2 regions of the Paenibacillus sp. J22FR83 genome follow, and region 1 is predicted to be linked to the other one. Evidence: riboswitches for the same ligand, from Rfam matches in the RefSeq annotation. Region 1 holds a riboswitch; the other holds the start of a gene.
What was found. Region 1 has a riboswitch for ZMP and ZTP ahead of AC58PV_RS09800 (bifunctional 5,10-methylenetetrahydrofolate dehydrogenase/5,10-methenyltetrahydrofolate cyclohydrolase). Riboswitches for the same ligand answer to the same signal wherever they lie in the genome.
Positions count from the first base shown of each region.

Region 2: another riboswitch for ZMP and ZTP. It lies ahead of rpiB (ribose 5-phosphate isomerase B); the one in region 1 lies ahead of AC58PV_RS09800 (bifunctional 5,10-methylenetetrahydrofolate dehydrogenase/5,10-methenyltetrahydrofolate cyclohydrolase).

Region 1 covers NZ_JCAUAM010000004.1:283,286-293,323, forward strand. The annotation lists gene AC58PV_RS09775 (right-handed parallel beta-helix repeat-containing protein) at 1-456, shown strand, start outside; gene AC58PV_RS09780 (LysR family transcriptional regulator) at 898-1,776, opposite strand; gene AC58PV_RS09785 (adenylosuccinate synthase) at 1,886-3,166, shown strand; gene AC58PV_RS09790 (RidA family protein) at 3,290-3,745, shown strand; gene AC58PV_RS09795 (hypothetical protein) at 3,919-5,550, shown strand; ZMP/ZTP riboswitch at 5,610-5,687, shown strand; gene AC58PV_RS09800 (bifunctional 5,10-methylenetetrahydrofolate dehydrogenase/5,10-methenyltetrahydrofolate cyclohydrolase) at 5,744-6,586, shown strand; gene AC58PV_RS09805 (DUF6886 family protein) at 6,611-7,141, shown strand; gene AC58PV_RS09810 (PhzF family phenazine biosynthesis protein) at 7,181-7,969, shown strand; partial or broken gene AC58PV_RS09815 (macrolide family glycosyltransferase) at 7,987-9,192, shown strand; gene AC58PV_RS09820 (leucine-rich repeat domain-containing protein) at 9,554-10,038, shown strand, end outside.
Region 2 covers NZ_JCAUAM010000017.1:130,784-140,821, reverse strand. The annotation lists gene AC58PV_RS27410 (PilZ domain-containing protein) at 1-460, shown strand, start outside; gene ychF (redox-regulated ATPase YchF) at 539-1,639, shown strand; gene prfA (peptide chain release factor 1) at 1,673-2,737, shown strand; gene prmC (peptide chain release factor N(5)-glutamine methyltransferase) at 2,737-3,627, shown strand; gene spoIIR (stage II sporulation protein R) at 3,778-4,545, shown strand; gene AC58PV_RS27385 (L-threonylcarbamoyladenylate synthase) at 4,590-5,669, shown strand; gene AC58PV_RS27380 (manganese efflux pump MntP) at 5,735-6,298, shown strand; gene AC58PV_RS27375 (low molecular weight protein arginine phosphatase) at 6,353-6,925, shown strand; ZMP/ZTP riboswitch at 7,036-7,116, shown strand; gene rpiB (ribose 5-phosphate isomerase B) at 7,221-7,679, shown strand; gene AC58PV_RS27365 (TIGR01440 family protein) at 7,695-8,300, shown strand; gene glyA (serine hydroxymethyltransferase) at 8,337-9,587, shown strand.

The sequences.
Region 1 (10,038 bases):
CCATCATCAACGGACAAAAGTGTGTTGATCACGAAAGCTGTTTCAACCACCTCATCGATGGCAAATAAAACGCTGGCCGCTTCATTGAGCGGAGTTCTAACAGTCAAAGCTAACATTCGTGCCGAACAAACCTCAGCGTGGAAAATGGCGCCATACGTGGTAGATAGTTCAGGTGTTCAAGCCGTTTCAGTTGGATTCGATGGCGGTTATATCAAAACGTACAACGGCTCAACCTTAACTGCCGTTCAGGCATTTACCGCAGGAACTTGGTATGAGATGCAGATCGTAATGGATACGAATTCGGATCTATTTGATCTATATGTGGATGGGATCAGACTCGTTACTGACGCCAACTTCCGCAATCCAGTGACGCATATAAGAACAATCAGTTTTGGTATTGGCACGGGTCATAGTGGCAGTTTCTATTTGGATAATGTTCAGGTATTAGCTCCTTAATAGGAAATTGGTTGTGTTTGTTTGAATTCTCCTTTTCTAATCAAATAAGATTTGAGTGGCTAAGCAGCTATTCTTAACTTACTTGGAAGAGAAGGAGAGTTTTTTTGTGAACAAGAAATTCACTTTTCTTATACTCATATCATTAGGTCTTAGATAGATGAAAAATTCGACTATCTCGCGATTCCAGGCGCCCCTATGGCCCTAGATAGTCAAAAAAAAGACTTAGGGAGGGCGAGAGCACGAGTTTGGCTCACGTAAGTCGAAAAAATCGATTATCTCGATAGAGAAGGCGCTCTCGAGACCCCAGATAGTCGAAAAAATCGACTATCTCAAGGCCAAATGCGCCTTCGAGGCCACAGATAGTCGAAAAAATCGACTATCCCAAGGCCAAATGTGCCCCTGACGCCCCAGATAGTCGAAAAAATCGACTATCTCAAGCGATCAAGGCAACATCTCCAGGAAAGATTTCGATGCCGCCGATAGAGGAACTCCACGAAGTGTAGCAATTCCGATTTGACGCGCGGGGGGTGGAGAAGCTAGTGGAATTTCGATTAGATCGCCACCGGCAAGTTCCTCGGCTACATAGTCACCGATGACAAAAGCGAGGCCGAAGCCTCGTTTGGCGAACTGAATAAGGAGATCGATGCTGCCTAGCTCGAATTCAGGTGTGAGGATTACGCCTTCGGAGGTGGCGAAGTCGTCGATAAAACGCCGCGTGCTTGCCCCTTTTTCCAATAATAAAAGGGGATAATGGTGTAAATCTTGGAGGAATAACGGACTTCCTGCCAGATGAGCATAGGCCTTCCCGCCGACTAGGCAGTCTTGAATTGCGGTACTTTCGCGAAAGTCAATTTGTTTGTCCGAAGCGGGGAGAGAGACGATGCCGAAATCGATTTTACCCTCCTTGAGAAGCGTTATGGTTTCAGGTGTTGTCCGGTTGGTAACACGGATTCGCACGCCTGGGTATTGCTCATGGAAAGCTTCGAGATAGGGCAGGAGATAATACTTGCACAACGTATCACTTGCCCCAATATTAATCTCCCCGCTTTGTAAGCTATGCATGTCAGCGATGGCTTTTTCACCAATTTTCATAAACTGTAATGCCTGCTCGATGTACCGAAATAACACTTCACCTTCCACTGTGAGCGTGACTCCTTTGGCCGTCCGAAAAAAGAGTTGACCAGCGAGCGCGGCTTCCAATTGCTTAATGGTATGACTTACCGCGGGTTGAGTTATATGAAGCACGTCAGCCGCCCTCGATAAACTTCCCGTATGCGCTGTCCAGTAAAAGACGCGGTACCATTCCAGATTAACATCCATTATCATTACCTCACTTTATACCTGATATTATTTATATCAATTATTCTAATGTCATTATGGCAATTATAATAAGCTATGTCAGGCAAAACAAGTGTAGGAGGCGTTAAATTTGGCGGTAACGGCGATTGTTGGTGCGAATTGGGGAGATGAAGGTAAAGGGAAGATGACGGATGTGCTAGCGGCACAATCTTCCTATGTTGTTCGCTATCAAGGAGGAAGTAATGCAGGGCATACCATTATAAATGACTACGGTAAATTTGCACTGCGAATGTTGCCATCCGGTGTGTTTTATGATCATGTTACAAATGTCATAGGGCCCGGAACGGCACTCGATATCGATATCTTGTTAGGTGAATTAGAGGAACTTGCAGCTAGAGGTGTGCCTAAGCCTAAATTATTTATCTCTGAGCGCTCGCAAGTTGTTTTGTCCGTACATCGCCTATTCGACGAACTCGAAGAAGAGCGACTTGGATCGCGTAGTTATGGTTCAACTAAGCGAGGGATTGCGCCGTTTTATGCAGACAAATATGCTAAACTTGGCATTCAGGTGTCTGATTTATTTGATGAATCTCGGTTGAAGGAGCGACTTGCGCATCTACTCACTGCGAAAAATGTCTTACTCGAACATCTGTATGGGCGTGAGCCTATCGAGCTTGATGAACTATTGAGACAGCTGTTGAATCAAGCCGAACGCATAGCTCCCTATGTGTATGACACAACGACACTGCTTCAAAATGCCGATGCCAAGGGAGAGCTTATCGTAGTGGAAGGGCAACTTGGTGCTCTACGGGACCCGGACCATGGGATTTATCCCTATTCAACATCGTCTTCGACGCTTGCTGGTTTTGCCTCTGTTGGGGCAGGGCTGCCCGCTAGATCGATCTCAGAGGTGTTTGCTGTAGTAAAAGCCTACTCGAGTTGCGTAGGGGCGGGACCGTTTGTCACGGAAATAGCAGGGAATGAGGCGGAGGAATTACGTCGTCGCGGCGGGGATGCTGGCGAATACGGCGTGAATACGAAGCGTCCTAGACGCATGGGATGGTTCGATGCGGTTGCAACGAAGTATGGCTGCATGATCCAGGGGGCGACAAGTGTCGTGCTAACCAATTTGGATGTATTAGGTTACCTGGATGAAATTCCAGTCTGTGTTGGCTACGAATTAGCAGATGGCACAGTTGTTGATCGATTCCCAGTCAATGCGCTATTGGATTCGGCTAAGCCTGTGTTGTCACAATTGCCAGGTTGGAAATGTGATATCTCACAGATAACATGCTTGGAGGAACTTCCAGAAGCAGCAAAGACTTACATTCAATTCGTTGAAGCCGCTATTGGCGTGAAGATATCAACGGTTTCTGTCGGACCCAGACGTGAACAAGTCATTTCTTGCTAGCTTCAATAAGTTTTATTTAGCCGCCGTGAGGTGGCTTTTTTCTAAACTGTGATTGGATTAAGAAGTGTAAAGTAAGAGGTCCAACGAAGAATAGATACATGTGGGAGGATCGATCTATCTATGATGAAACACGCGATTGCTCAAAGATTAGAAACACTTGGCATTATACTGCCTATGGCAAGTCAACCAGCAGCCCAATATACGAATTATGTGAAAGCGAATGGATTTTTGTTTGTATCAGGCAAGGGTCCGTCTGGCAGTCCAAAAGGTAAATTGGGGAAGGAATATACAACACAAGAAGGATACCACTTTGCAAGGTTAACGGGGATTGAAATTCTTGCTGTTGTGCAATCTGCATTAGGTTCTCTGGAGTTTGTTAAACAAGTCGTCAAACTACAGGGGTTCGTGAATGCCATTCCAGAATTTGAAGAGCATCATGTGGTGCTCAATGGATGTTCTGATCTGATGTTGGATGTGTTTGGCGAAAAGGGGAAGTCTGCGCGATCGGTTTTCGGAGCTGTATCACTTCGAGATAACTTGCCAATTATTGTGGATTCTATTTTTCAAATAGAGGATTGAGAACTTGTGTTGATTATAATGAAAGAGCGATCCATGATGCAAATGATGGCATCGCTCTAATTTAGGTAGTGAAGCATAGCGGAATAAATGCTATTATTGGCATGTATATTTATTGAACGAGGGATAATTAATGTGTTTACTATTTTCTAAAAAATGGTAGGAGGAATTATCTATTGAACAAAGCAAGATGGAAGCTGCTTACCTATGTACCTTTTCTAGCAATCATCGTCGTTATCGGAGTCATTCAGTCATTCATGTTGGCCAATGAAAATGTCAAGCCCTATCCAGAACCATTCGGCCGCGCAACAGAACTACCTGAGTTAGCAACCTATGGTGAGCCCGTACAAGTGATTGAGGAAGGCGGATTCACATATCTAGCGGGAAAAGCAATTGCATTCAATGCCCTTGATGAAGAGGGGCGCAACCGTGCAGAGACTAGACCCTTACCTGATACGGGTGTTTTCCAAGGCTATAGAATGATAGATAAGGATCATATCCTATGGATTGGGGACGGCAATCAATTATACGCAAGTGAGTGGAAGAATGGGTCATGGAGTCCGAAGACCATACTCATTGCGAATGAAATCGATCATGTGCAAACTGTTGTAGGACCCCATGCTGAGAAAGTTCTGCTGGCTTACAATGAATCAACGTTGTATGTCGGTGAATTCCTTCCGAACGTCAAGATGACTTGGACGAAACTTGATCTCGGGAATGTCAAACAACTACAAGGTGTATGGGATGCGTCGGGCAGCAGCTTGTCTCTTGTTTACGCAATCAGTCAAGATGGCAATGAATCTTTTCACTACGCGAAGCTTGCACAATCAACCTGGATGCCGCAATTGCAATTAAAGCTGAAGGATTTAGATCAGGCAACGAGTAGTTTGGATGAAATAGTCCTAGCTAGAGATGGTTCTACATTAATTACCGCATATACGACAAGCTCACGTAAATCAGGCAAAAGCATCTTACATACGATCACTTTCCCTGAGAATCAGCCAACTATGTTGCAAGATGAGGTGCTTAACCTCCCTATTAAGAAAGGAATCGATTCTGATACGATCTTGCATCCATCGTTTATGAAGATGACTTCTAACGAAGTAACACTTGTGGTTTCATCGGTCTATGAGAAAAATCGGCGTCAAACGAGTCAAGAGGTGTACAAGGTAGATTTTATGGATGGTAAGATGTTACATGCCGCAAGAGTCAGCCAATTCGGTGGTTTTGCCGTCTATCCGACATATGCCTCGTTTAAGGGGAATACATATGTTGTATGGTTGGATGCTGTGAACACAGAGACGTTTCGTGTCAACTACGCCACCGATCAGATATCATATCAAGAGCGAATGAACAGCCTCCGAGCAGAGGATGTGCAACAGGCAGCGGGAAATTTACCGCTGTTTTGGGGAATTGGCGTACTCACTGCCCTTATTAGCTTGAAATGGATTTTGTTGCCTGGACTATATCTCATCGTGATTAGTGTATTCTGGCAATATCATTATGACGAGCATGCGGTGCGGCACTTTGGAATAGCCATGGCGATGTATCTCATTGTCAAAGCACTATTTATTGGTGATTATCGTAAACCGATAGCCCTGCAGGTCATGCCGGATTTCATTCAATCGGTGTGGTTGAGCTTGGTGTTACTTCTTCTGTTTGCTGGAATTTCCTATTTCATAACCCGTCTATGGAGAAAAGGTTTGTCTGAACGAAATGTTGGACTTGAAATGTTCTATTTCGTAGTCCTTGATGTTTTCATGACGAATTTGTGGTATTCATTTTTTATGTCTCCTGCTTCCTTGTAGCGATTTTCATGCAAAAGAATTGAAAAACATGACATTCATTGTTAAAATAGAAGGACGAATAAACGTTGTGTGACTGGCGGAACATGGGGAACCATGAGGGAGCACATCGATAACTGCCGTACGCCTGGGCAAGAGGTAAGGGGAAATCCCCTTACCTCTTTATGTTTGATCCAAACTTGAGAGGGATGATAAGATGACCGCGGAAACCGTAATCTTGGATGGTAATCGAGTGGCAACAGACATGAAAGAGGCGTTGAAAAGTAGAATTGATGTACTTGCCGAGAAGGGGATCGTTCCTTGTTTGGCTACGATTTTGGTCGGTGGTGATCCGTCTTCAGCGACTTATGTCAAAATGAAAGGGAATGCTTGTAAACGATTGGGTATCAAGTCGATCCGAATTGAACTTCCTGAGCATATCTCGACTGAAGATTTGATTGCTGAAATCCAGAAACTGAATGTGGACCCAAGTGTCCATGGAATACTGTTACAGCATCCTGTGCCTCATCATATTGATGAGCGAGCTGCATTTGAAGCGATTGGCATCGAAAAAGATGTAGATGGCGTCACGACACTTGGATTTGCTCAAAACGCCTTCGGCTTTGCCAGATTCCCTTCTTGTACGCCAGCGGCGATTCTAGCCATTATGGACTATTATCAGATTGCAGTGGAAGGCAAACATGCTGTTGTCATTGGTAGAAGCCCGATTCTTGGCAAACCCGTATCCATGATGTTGCTCCATCGGAATGCGACCGTAACCATGTGTCATTCGAAGACTGTGGATTTGGCAGCGATGGTGCGATTAGCGGACATAGTAGTAGCGGCCGTAGGGAAACCGAACTTTGTGCAAGGGGATTGGATTAAACCAGGAGCCGCCGTGTTGGATGCGGGGTATAACGCAGGCAACATAGGGGATGTTGATTATGAGGCATGTAAGGATAGAGCATCCGCGATTACCCCTGTTCCTGCAGGAGTCGGTCCGGTCACGATAGCTACCTTGTTGAAACATACGGTTGATGCGGCAGAGAAGTTTGCTTAACTCAGGTCAAGAAGGGGGAGTACGATGAAATTATTTCACGTGAGTGAAGAAAAAGATATTTCGATTTTCAATCCTAGACTTCCTTCAAGAAAAGATCTGGATCCAACCGTCGGGTTAGTATGGGCGATAAATGAGAAATGTTTTCCCAATTTCTTAACGCCTCGGAATTGTCCGAGAGTTACTTATTATGCGAATGAGGCAACCACGGAAGAAGATCGGAAGCACTATTTGTCTTCCAATACCATGCAACATGTCGTAGCGATTGAGCATAAATGGTTTGAAATTATGAAGAATACAACCTTGTACGTGTATGAATTCGATTCAACGAAATTCTATGAGCGTGATCTTGGAGCGGGTTACTATGTAAGTGAGCAATCCCAAGTTCCGATCCGACAATTTGAAATAAAGGATCTATTCGGTGAGCTTTTTAAAAGGAATATCGAAGTCCGGGTCCTAGCAAATTTGTGGGATTTATCGGATAAAATACAGCAATCGAGTTTTCAGTATTCGATGTGTCGGATGGGCTTTGCCGAGCAGCGGTTAACCGAATTGTAGACCATATTTATAGAATATATAATAGAAATAGAGGGGATTATGTTGAGTTTAACGATCTATGTTGTTGATGCTTTCACGGATCAAATATTCAATGGAAATCCTGCTGCTGTTTGTTTAACTTCAGAACCGCTTGATGAAGCGTTGATGCAGCGAATTGCTTCGGAAATGAATCTGTCAGAAACAGCTTTTATGTTTCCTCAGCAAGACGGATATTCGCTTCGATGGTTCACACCGAGTTCTGAAGTGGATTTGTGTGGACATGCCACATTGGCAAGCGCGCACATGCTGTGGGAAACAGGGAACTTACCTTTGAACCAACAAGCAAGTTTCTATACTAGAAGTGGACTTTTAACGGCAATAAAACGTGATTCTTGGATTCAACTTAATTTTCCGTCAGAACCAGTGATTGCGTGTGAGTATCCGTCAGAATTAATGGATGAACTCCATATTCAACCGTTATTTGTAGGACGAAATAGATTTGATTATTTCATTGAAGTTGAATCGGAAGATATTGTTAAGCGACTAAGTCCTGATTTCTCTTTGTTGCAGACGATTCAGACAAGAGGGATTAATGTGACAAGCCGCTCGCAAGCATATGACTTTGTATCGAGATGCTTTTTCCCAGTGGTAGGTGTGAATGAAGACCCTGTAACGGGCTCATCTCATTGTGGACTTGCACCATATTGGGGTGAAAAATTAAATAAAACGGATATGTTCGCGTATCAGGCATCCGCAAGGGGCGGTTTACTACAAATTAGCTTACAGGATGACAGAGTACTTATGTCTGGCCAAGCAGTAACGGTTATGAAGAGCGAAATGTTCATCTAGCATAAGGAGATGTAGAAATGGCGCGCGTTTTATTGATAAATGTTGGATCTGAAGGACATATTAATCCGACGATTGGCGTTGTGCAGGAGCTGGTTGCCCGTGGCGATGAGGTCGTCTACTTTTGCATAGAAGCGTTTAGGGAGCGCATTGAAAAGACAGGTGCAACTGTACGGACAATTGATGATCAAAAGTTTATTAAAGCATTTATTTCAAGTGGAAGAAATCATGTACTCGAAAGAGTCAATGGTCTTTTACTAACAGCAGATATTGTGATCCCAAGCGTGCTTGAACAGATCAAGGATGAACAATTTGATTATATGATCCATGATGCCATGTTCGGTTGTGGACGTATACTTGCTCAGCTGCTTAAGCTTCCTGCAATTAATTCTTGCACGTCTTTTGCGCAGTCCAAAGAAACCATTGATCAGGAGATAGAATAATTCTTAAGTAACGTTTCTGCTGAAATTGCTAAACCCATTTATGATCAATTTCAAAACCTGACGATGATGGTGAAGGAAAAATATGATGTAGGGATCCATTCTCCTTATGAAATACTATGTAATCCAGCACCGCTTACAATCGTCTATACCACAAGGGAGTTTCAACCGAATGGTGAATCTTTCGACCAGTCCTATCGATTCGTAGGGCCATCGATTTCAACACGATTACGCTCAGAAAGCAGTGAGTATTCAGAGATTCTGGCGGAAAAACCAATTTACATTTCATTGGGAACCGTATTTAACCGATCCATTGATTTCTATAAACTTTGTTTAGCGGCATTCGGAAATACGGAACATACCATTGTCATGTCCATTGGGAACAACGTTCAAATATCTGATTTAGGCGAAATTCCACCTAATTTTACTGTGAAACCCTATGTTCCACAAGCCGAATTGCTGCCCAATACGAAGTTATTTATTACACATGGAGGCATGAATAGTACGCATGAAGGCCTCTATTTCGGGGTTCCACTCCTTGTCATCCCACAAAGTGCTGATCAACCGATGATTGCTAGGCAAATCGAAAGTATCGGAGCAGGTGTGACTTTGCAAATGCAAACTTTGAGTGCTGAGCAACTATTGGAAGCGGTGGATCAGGTGTTAAGTGAACCATCGTTTGTGACTGCTGTTGCAAAAATAAGAGAATCTTTTCGAGAATCAGATGGGTATCGTCAAGCTGTAGATGAGATTTTTAAGTTTAAAGAGCACTATGGGATTAAGTAGAATGAAGACCCTCAGCATGGTGCTGCGGGTCTATTTTTTTTTGAAAAACAGATTCCTAATTATGGTAAAATATGCTGTATGGATTTTAAATTTGTAAATGGAAGGTGCGTACAATTGAGCATGTCTGATGAATTAAGCAAAGAAATACTGGAAGAATTGAAGAAATTAAACGAAAAAATCGATCAATTGCAAACGTCAAAAGGGTTGTCGACACCAATGAAGTTTGTTGCCATATTGTTAGGGTTCGTGGTAATTGGTCCTACGATTACAATTTTAATATCTCGGTTGTTTAATTAACTAATAGTCATAATCCCTGATTGTGTTGTCGTAATTAATACGATTTGAAATGGAGATTTAACGAATGAGAATGCATACAGATCCCAAAGGACATGCCTACGCGCAAGTCATCGATTTAGCGATACGAAACTCGAAATGTTTTGTGCTTAGCGAAAGACTATGGCATCTTGCAGATGGGGAGCAGAAGCAATACACAAGCGTATTAGTAGCATTAGAGCCATACTTGGTGAAAACAATCATTATTCAAGGCGAGAATATCGAAGATGTTATTCAAATTAAAGAACAATATCGAAGTCATGCTTTTTATACCGCGGGAACTTATTATTTGTATAGATGCTGTGGAGAAAGCGGGAATCTGCTGAAGCAGATGGCCAATAAGTTGTCGGATTGGATCTTCCCTAAACTTCCGGAAGACTTATGCTTTTTGAAAGAAGGTGGCGGAGACTACCTGTACTCGATTGTCCATGAAGATGAGTATGGGATGGATGTAACTGAGGAAGAAGCAATGGGATTGATGGATCAAATGACAGGACTTTTTCTAAGAATAGA
Region 2 (10,038 bases), on a different contig from region 1:
CAATCCACCTGAGAATCGAAAGAAGTTTTCGGAGAAGCGGGAATTCCCGCGGGTCGATGTAAAGAATGTAGGTTCCATAGCAGGTTTTCAAAATATAACGCAAAAAGAGCAGCATCATTTGGAAAATCCGATTCACATTTCGATATCCAACATTTCCATGAGCGGAATTGGGTTTATCATTAATGATAATTCGATGATCGACGGGATTCTTCATAAAAAATGTAAGTTGCAAGTCGAGCTGGATTTAGGGTTTGACATGCTGTGCAGGTTGGAAATTATAAGGAAGGAAAAGCAAGAAGACGGCTACTACTACGGTGCCAGCTTCGAGAGCGTTCCTGCGGAACAAAGCAATGCCCTGCGCGGGTTTATTCTACGGAATCAGGTCCAATCCTACTACGAACAGAAGCGGGATGAAGAGTTCAAAAAAGCAATGGAAAAAAAGTCTGCAGCCAATCAATAGCTTGCAGGCTTTTTTTTGCCCGCTAAGTACTATATAATAAGAAGGATGATTTTCGAAAATTAAGGAGTTGTAACGACAATGGCTTTGAAAGCAGGTATCGTCGGTCTACCGAACGTAGGAAAATCGACATTGTTTAATGCAATTACACAGGCGGGGGCAGAATCTGCGAATTATCCGTTCTGTACGATTGATCCGAATGTTGGGGTAGTTGAAGTACCAGACGAGAGATTGCAGAAGCTGGTAGAAATCGTAGTGCCTAAGAGCATCGTGCCGACGGCCTTCGAATTCGTTGACATTGCGGGTTTGGTTAAGGGTGCGAGCAAAGGCGAGGGCCTTGGGAATAAATTTCTAGCACATATCCGTGAAGTTGATGCGATTGTGCATGTTGTACGTTGTTTTGAGGATGATAATATTACTCACGTTTCTGGAAAAGTCGATCCGATTGGCGACATTGAGACGATTAATCTTGAATTGATTTTGGCAGACATTGAGTCGGTTGAGAAAAAGATCGAGCGTTCACGCAAAAACCTCAAAGGCGGCGACAAGAAAGTGGTAGCTGAAGTGGAGTGTTTGGAACGAATCAAGGAAGCCTTATATAATGATAAGCCAGCACGCAGCTTGGATTTGTCGGATGACGAGCGCCTGCTAGTTCGCGACTTGCATTTGCTGACGATGAAGCCGGTTCTTTACGCGGCAAACGTAAGTGAAGATGAAGTTTCAACAGCAGACGATAATGCATACGTTAAAATTGTGAAGACATTCGCTGAAAGTGAAAACAACGAAGTTGTTTCCATCTCTGCGAAGGTTGAATCCGAGATCGCTGAACTGGAAGACGAAGAAAAAGCGATGTTCCTGGAAGAGTTGGGACTTCAAGAGTCCGGCTTGAATAGATTGATCAAAGCAGCGTATCGCAAGTTAGGTTTATACACGTACTTTACAGCAGGTGTTCAAGAAGTTAGAGCTTGGACGATCCGTAAAGGAACGAAGGCTCCTCAAGCGGCTGGTGTGATTCATACGGATTTCGAACGTGGATTTATTCGTGCAGAGGTTGTATCTTATAACGATTTGGCTGCTGCTGGATCGATGGCGGGTGCGAAAGAAAAAGGCCAAGTACGCCTTGAAGGTAAAGAGTATGTAGTGAATGACGGCGACGTTATGCATTTCCGTTTCAACGTTTAATTACTTACAAAAACAAGAAAGGAGTGATCCCCTATGTTGGATCGACTTCAGTCCATTGTGGACCGCTATGAGAAACTAAGCGAGTTATTGTGTGACCCGGATGTAACGAGTGATACGAAGAAACTAAGAGAGTATTCCAAAGAGCAATCGGATCTTCAAGAGTCTTACGATGCTTATAATGAGTATAAAAGTGTGAGCGAACAGCTAGCTGATGCGAAAGTAATGCAGAATGAGAAGCTGGACGATGAGATGCGCGAAATGGTCAAAATGGAGATCGAGGAGCTGACCGAGCAATCGGCTAAGCTAGAAGAACACCTTCGCATTCTGATGATGCCGAAGGACCCTAACGATGACAAGAACGTTATCGTGGAAATTCGCGGCGCGGCAGGCGGCGACGAAGCTGCTTTGTTCGCAGGCGATCTTTACCGCATGTATACGCGTTACGCAGATGGTCAAGGATGGAGAACGGAAATTCTTGATGCGTCCGTGAATGATTTGGGCGGATTCAAAGAAATTATTTTCATGATTACGGGTAAAGGTGCTTACAGCAAACTCAAGTTTGAGAGCGGAGCACACCGTGTTCAACGTATTCCAGTAACAGAGTCTGGTGGACGGATTCATACTTCAACGTCAACGGTTGTCGTTATGCCGGAAGCAGAAGATGTAGAAATCGTAATTCACGATGCAGATATTCGCGTTGATACGTTCTGTTCCAGTGGAGCGGGCGGTCAGTCCGTTAATACAACGAAATCCGCTGTGCGTGTAACTCACGTACCAACAGGTATCGTCGCAACGTGTCAGGACGGGAAATCCCAGAACTCTAATAAAGAACAAGCGCTTCGCGTATTGCGTGCGCGTATTTCAGATAAAATGCGTGAAGAAGAAGAAGCGAAATATGCCGGCGAGCGTAAAAGCAAAGTCGGAACGGGCGACCGTTCAGAGCGTATTCGAACTTATAACTTCCCGCAAAGCCGGATTACCGACCACCGTATCGGCTTGACGCTTCACCGTTTAGAGACGGTTCTTAACGGCGATATGGCGGAAATCGTGTCAGCGTTAACGATTGCTGCACAATCCGATGCCCTAGAGGCGATGTAATGACGACTGCTAACATGAGTGTGAGAGAAGCCTTTGTGAAGGCTTCTTCTTTTTTAGCGGAGCAAGGCGTCGCAGAAGCATCGTCTTGCACGGAATTGCTGCTGCAGCACCTGCTCGGCGGCTGCAGTCGGACGGAATTGCTGTTCCGCTGGTGGCAGGAACAGATGCCCTTGGAGCTGGTCGCTACGTGGGACCAGCTGGTTGCTAGGAAGGCCGCGGGCGAGCCGGTGCAGTACATTACCGGCGAGCAGGATTTCTTCGGCCTTCCGTTTGAGGTAGGCCCGGCCGTGCTGATCCCGCGGCCGGAGACCGAGCTGCTCGTGGAGGCGATGCTCCACGAGGGCTCGCGTCTGTTCCCGCAAGGTGCTCCGCTCCTTGCGGATGTGGGCACCGGGAGTGGCATCATCCCGGTGACTGTGGCGCACGCGCGCCATGCGTGGCGCGTGGCGGCCAGCGACATCTCCGCGGCAGCGCTGGAGATGGCTCGGTTGAACGCGCAGCGCCACGAAGTGGCTGCGCGGATTGAGTGGCTCGAGGGCGACCTCCTCGAGCCTTATATCGAGCGCGGGCTCGCGCCGGACATGGTGGTGTCGAACCCACCATATATTCCGGACGGCGACCTGCCGGCGCTAATGCCCGAGGTGCGGCTATTCGAGCCGCACACAGCTCTGTTCGGCGGTGTCGAGGGACTCGACCTGTACCGCCGCATGATCTCGCAGCTGCGCCGGCTGCCGCGAATCCCGACCGTGGTCGGGTTCGAGGTGGGCATCGGGCAGGCGGAAGCAGTGGCGGCGTTGCTGCGCGCCGCTGCGGATTGGACGGAGATCCGCTTCGTGCAGGATCTCCAGGGGATCGATCGCCACGTGATCGCGATCCAATCTCCCGAGTAGCTGATTCCTTGCGATCGGCTGCTTTCTCTTTTTTCACTCGGAGGACCAACTCTATCATTTTAAAAAAAATCATAGATTCATAGGTTTAGCCCCACCCACTCTTGTCCATACTGGTTATTATTATAAGAGTTGGGAAAGGGGCTACTCTCCATGGTTAAGAGAACGGAGCGCCACTCAGTAAAGAGCTTATCATTCATTGTTTTTGCACTTATACTTATGATTATGTGTTGGGAATCCAATCGTACGAATGCGGCGGTCATTTCGCCTACTATACCAGAGGAATCCATTCGTTTGCGCATTCTAGCAAACTCTGATTCTGCGCAGGATCAAGCTTTGAAACGAGAGATTCGCGATGCGATTATTGCCCGTATGGCGGAGTGGGTCGTTGGACCCCATTCCTTGGACGAGGCTAGAGCAGTCGTGAATGCGCATTTGCCTGAATTCGATCAACTTGTTGGCGAGATGATTACATCTCGTGGCTACAACTATTCACATACAGTAGAGCTAGGGATTGTTCCTTTTCCAACCAAAATGTACGGAAATGACGTCTACCCAGCTGGAGATTACGAAGCTTTGCGTGTTGTTATCGGATCTGGTGAAGGGCAAAATTGGTGGTGCGTCTTATTTCCCCCGTTATGCTTTGTAGATTCTATCTCAGGTGAAGCAGTTGCTTCGGCAGCTGTTGTGGTGGCCAAAACGACGGATGAGAATGGCAAAGAAAAACAGCCGGTTAAAGAAGATAAGGCTAAAACTAGCAAGGATAAAGCTCCTTCCACAGAGAAAGTTGCAAAGAAAGATGCTAAAGTTGAAGTTGCAGCCGCTTCTGCTTCTATCTCTACAGCCGAAGAGTCAGCTCAACCGAAAGTAAAATTCTTTATCTGGGAAATGTTCAAAGCGATCTTTTCGTGGTTTAGCTAATCGTAATAGATGATATAGATACACTTTATTTCATACAAGTAAGGATGAGAGTGATTGTGACAACCTATTGGCATGTGGAGCAAGGCGAACAGAGAGAATCCGCTCAGGCTATAGCAGAGGCAGCAAGTCTCTTACGACAAGGGGAAACCGTCGCTTTTCCGACTGAAACAGTATATGGACTTGGTGCCGATGCGACGAATACCGAAGCCGTACGAAAGATTTTTGCTGCAAAAGGGAGACCTTCCGACAATCCTCTGATCGTACATATCGCAGATGCGACGCAGCTCTCAGGCCTTGTTCAGCCAGATCGTCTCACGGCACATCATCAGGCGCTTATGAAGGCTTTCTGGCCGGGACCTTTAACGATTGTGCTACCTGTTCTTGCAGGTAGCCTTTCGCCGTTCGTAACAGCGGGACTGCAAACGGTCGGTATCCGGATACCTGATCATCCCGTGGCCCTGCAGTTGCTGCGAGAAACTGGGCTTCCAATTGCAGCTCCAAGCGCGAATAGCTCAGGGAGACCAAGCCCGACATGGGCATCGCATGTACGTGAGGATTTGGATGGTCGAATCGGTGGAATTGTAGACGGCGGCGCAACAGGTGTCGGTGTAGAATCAACCGTTATTCAACTTGTTGAGGGTGAATTACATGTGCTGCGCCCTGGTGGTGTGACAGTGGAACAGCTGCAGGGGGTATTGCCAAAGATGCGTATTCATGTGGCTGAACCGACAGAGGTTGCAGCTGCGGATACGCCTCGTGCGCCAGGTATGAAGTATACACACTATGCGCCGAAAGGCTATATGCATATCGTTCAAGGGGACGACTACAGGGAAGTCGCGGCATGGATTCAACGCGATATCGATGCTGCGAAGGCACGGGGAGAGTCGACGGGGATTCTCACTTTTGAAGAAAGAATAAACGGATATGAAGCAGATCTTGTTGTCGCCTGCGGCTCCTTATCACAGCCAGAAACGATAGCCCGAGAGCTTTACGCCGCTCTGCGGACTTTTGATCATAAAGGCATTAGCTATATTGTTGCAGAAGGTGTATCTGATGCAGGGATTGGCAGCGCCATTATGAATCGACTGCTCAAAGCAGCAGGTCATGAACGCATCCGCCTCTAAATTAGCATGATTCCCAGTTTGTCCGCATATCTTGAGAAAGAATCGTGGACAAGGGGGATCATGCTATGCTCGTCGCATCTGGTGTACAAGTTGGGCAACTCATGACAATTGGAATAATGGCGGTTGCTTTGGGCCTAGATGCTTTTTCATTGGGAATTGGCATAGGGATGAAGGGCATTCGTCTGATCGATATTTTGAAAATCAGCATTGTCATCGGTCTCTTCCATGTGCTAATGCCATTAATGGGGATGTTCATGGGGCAATATGTGTCTCTCCTTCTAGGTAATGTCGCTACAGCGGCAGGGGGATGTTTGCTTATTTTGCTTGGCGCACATATGGTCTATAGCTCAATTCGCGGGGAAGAGGCTTCGTCCTTCGATCATCGAACGTTATGGGGGCTTATTATTTTTGCCCTCAGTGTTAGTATAGATTCATTCTCAGTGGGCGTTTCGCTAGGGATGTTTGCTACAGACATTGTGCTTACCGTGCTGATCTTCGGTCTATTTGGCGGGTTGCTTTCGATAGCAGGCCTAATGCTAGGAAGACGGGTCAGTGGTTGGGTCGGGGAATATGGCGAAGCATTCGGTGGGCTTATTCTATTAGGGTTTGGGATCAAGTTTTTACTATGATACAATACGGGTAATTACGGATGGTGATAAGCCGTTCATTTCAAGGAGGATTTCATGTTGCGAATTCTATTTGTCTGTACAGGAAATACGTGCCGCAGTCCGTTAGCCGAAGGTTTGCTGCGTATGAGGGTGCATCAAGAGGGGCTTGCGGCGGAGGTTCGTTCGGCAGGCGTATCTGCGATGACGGGTGGTCCGATATCGAGAAACAGTCAGTCTCTTCTAGATGAAGCGGGTTTCAAGGAGTCTATTAGTTCACTAGCAATAGGTGCTGCGGATGTCGAGTGGGCAGATGTGATCTTAACGATGACAACGGGGCACAAACGCTCAGTTATCGGGCGATTTCCTTATGCGGTTGAGAAGACGCATACGCTCAAAGAGTATGTAGAGGACGACGCTCGCATTCTCAAGGCGATTGAAGAGCGAGAGCAGCTTGCGACAGAGCTTCAGCTCAAACAGGCGCTAGCTCAGACGGTATCTGTGGAAGAGAGAAGCCGCTTGTATGCATTGGAAAACACGATTCCGGATTATGATATTTCAGATCCTTACGGCGGGTCATTAGCTGATTATCGGCATACGGCCGAGGAGATTGGTCGGAGCTTAGATAAATTGGTGAAAAAAATACGCTAGCATCCCGTGATTCACACAGACGTTGGCTTTTTCCATTAGATACTTAATTAGGGTAGGCCAATAGGAGCTTTACACAACGCTGGGAATGCGATAAAATACAACTAACAAGCAAGACTCAATGTAACTGGCGACGAGTGGGAGTAACCACAATGGAGCATTGAGCTATACGGCCGGTCGCCTGGGCACAAGAGCAACGCGCGTTTTTTAGCGTGTGCGCTCTTTTTTTCGTTTTTGGTGAGCTTTGGGATATAATAGGATGGTCGAATTCGAACAGTCAAAAAGGAGCGTTTTATTCATGAAAATTGCTTTAGGTGCAGATCATGCAGGCTATCGTTTGAAAGATGTTATCATTCCTTTTATTGAATCATTAGGTCATCAAGTCATCGATTTCGGATGCAGCTGCGGCGACTCCGTCGATTATCCGGATTATGCACTTCAAGTTTGTGAAAAAGTCGTTGCAGGCGAAGCAGATAAAGGTATTCTGCTTTGTGGAACTGGCATTGGGATGTCCATTGCAGCTAATAAAGTTCCAGGGATCCGCTGTGCACTTGTGCACGACCTCTTCTCCGCGAAAGCGACGCGTGAACATAATGATACGAACGTGCTAGCGATGGGTGAGCGAGTTGTTGGACCTGGCGTTGCGGAAGAAATCGTCAAAATCTGGTTGGAAACCGAGTTTTCGGAAGGTGTCCGCCATAAGAATCGAATCAACAAAGTGCAGAGCATTGAAGATCGTTTCACGGTTCACCCCTAGAAATGAGGTTGCACAATGACAGACTCTATGTATGAACCTATCGCAGAAGCTCTGGAAGCGAATCTGCGTGAGTTGGTTACTGTCGGAAGCTTGCGTCCCGGCCAGATCTTGGTGATCGGTACGAGCACAAGTGAAATTCTCGGGCATCGGATTGGAACATCAGGTACGCTGAACGCAGCGAAGCCGATTTTCGAGACGGTTGCGCGCATTTGCGGCGAGTTTGGGCTGTTTGCGGCTTATCAGTGCTGCGAGCATTTGAACCGTGCGCTGATCGTAGAAGAAGCGTTGCTAGCGCATGCGCCGCAGCTTGAATCTGTATCTGTCATTCCCGTGCCGAAGGCCGGGGGGGCGATGGCTTCCTATGCGTACAGACACTTCGCCAAGCCGGTCGTAGTTGAAACGATTCAGGCGCATGCGGGCATCGATATTGGCTCAACGCTGATTGGGATGCATCTGCGCAGAGTCGCTGTTCCTGTAAGGCCGCCGGTTCGCCATATTGGCCAGGCTTATGTCACGATGGCATTCGCAAGGCCGAAGCTCATCGGGGGTACGAGAGCTGTATACTCCGCTGATCAAGCGGATCAACTTTATCAACAAGCTGCACCTGATGCAGATTGCTAATTTATTTGTAACGACTATCCTTAGGAGGAATATGAGATGACTAACTTTTTGAGCAAACAAGATCCGAAAATCGTAGAAGCGATGAACCTTGAGCTAGGCCGTCAACGCGACAAAATTGAGCTAATTGCTTCCGAAAACATCGTAAGCCAAGCTGTTCTTGAGGCTATGGGCACTGTTTTGACGAACAAATACGCTGAAGGTTACCCAGGCAAAAGATACTATGGTGGCTGTGAGTACGTAGATATCGTGGAAGACATCGCTCGTGACCGCGCGAAAGAACTTTTCGGTGCTGAACATGCGAACGTTCAACCGCATTCCGGTGCACAAGCGAACATGGCTGTTTACCTAGCTGCTCTAAACCCTGGCGACACGGTTCTTGGTATGAATCTTGCGCATGGCGGTCACTTAACACATGGTAGCCCAGTGAATGCTTCCGGTATTCTTTACAACTTCGTAGCTTACGGCGTAAGCGAAAAAGACTTCCGCATCGACTATGACGATGTTCGTAAAGCAGCTTTTAAACATAAGCCTCGCATGTTAGTTGCTGGTGCAAGTGCGTACCCGCGTACGATTGATTTCGAAGCTTTGGCATCTATCGCTAACGATGTAGGCGCATTGTTCTTCGTCGATATGGCGCATATCGCTGGTCTAGTTGCTGCTGGCTTGCACCCGAACCCAGTGCCACACGCACATTTCGTAACAACAACAACACACAAAACGCTTCGCGGACCTCGCGGCGGTATGATTCTTACGAAGAAAGCTTGGGCTGCAGCGATTGATAAAGCGGTATTCCCTGGATCCCAAGGTGGACCTTTGATGCACACGATCGCAGCGAAAGCTGTTTCCTTCGGTGAAGCTCTTCAACCAGATTTCAAAGTATACGGTCAAAATGTCATCAACAATGCACAAGCATTGGCGACTGCTCTTACAGCTGAAGGTATCAACCTTGTTTCCGGCGGTACGGACAATCACTTGATGTTGGTTGACTTGCGCAACCTGAACATCTCTGGTAAAGATGCAGAGCACGTTTTGGATGAAATCGGGATCACAGCGAATAAAAACGCAATTCCTTTCGACCCAACTAGCCCGTTCGTAACAAGTGGTATCCGTTTGGGTACACCAGCTGTTACTTCCCGCGGTATGGACGAAGAAGCAATGAAGACTATCGCGAAAGTTATCGCGCTTACGTTGAAAAACCCGAAAGACGAAGCTACGCTTGAGAAAGCTCGCGGCATGGTGTCCGATCTAACGGCACAATTCCCGCTTTACCCAGGTTTGACTTACTAATAGCTATTAGGGAGGGCCAGCTCATTGGAGCTGGTCTTTTATTTATGCGGCACTTGGCTGCCCTCTACTAACCATTACTTTCAAGCAAGCCACCCCTGCTACGTTCCCCAACCACTGCCGCAACGAGTAACCTCCAACTTCTATCTAACTCTCTTTACCAGTAAGCTCTCTCTGCCCAATACCGCTACATCTACCTAGTCTATATCCATATGCAACGCTCTCGCCGTAACCTGCTACTCACCAACACCATTTATCTACCTGAATGCCGACCAACACTCCCGACAGACGCCCCCTGGTTCGACTCTCTCCCGATATAAGAGTGTGTAATAAGAACAGTAAAGTGGCGTGATGAGAGTAATTGGCGAGTATCGAGGATAAGAGAAGGGTGTGCAGAAAAGTGAGAGTAGAAGAGTGGTGGACTATGTGAAGTACTATAGCGAGGCGGCAGAGG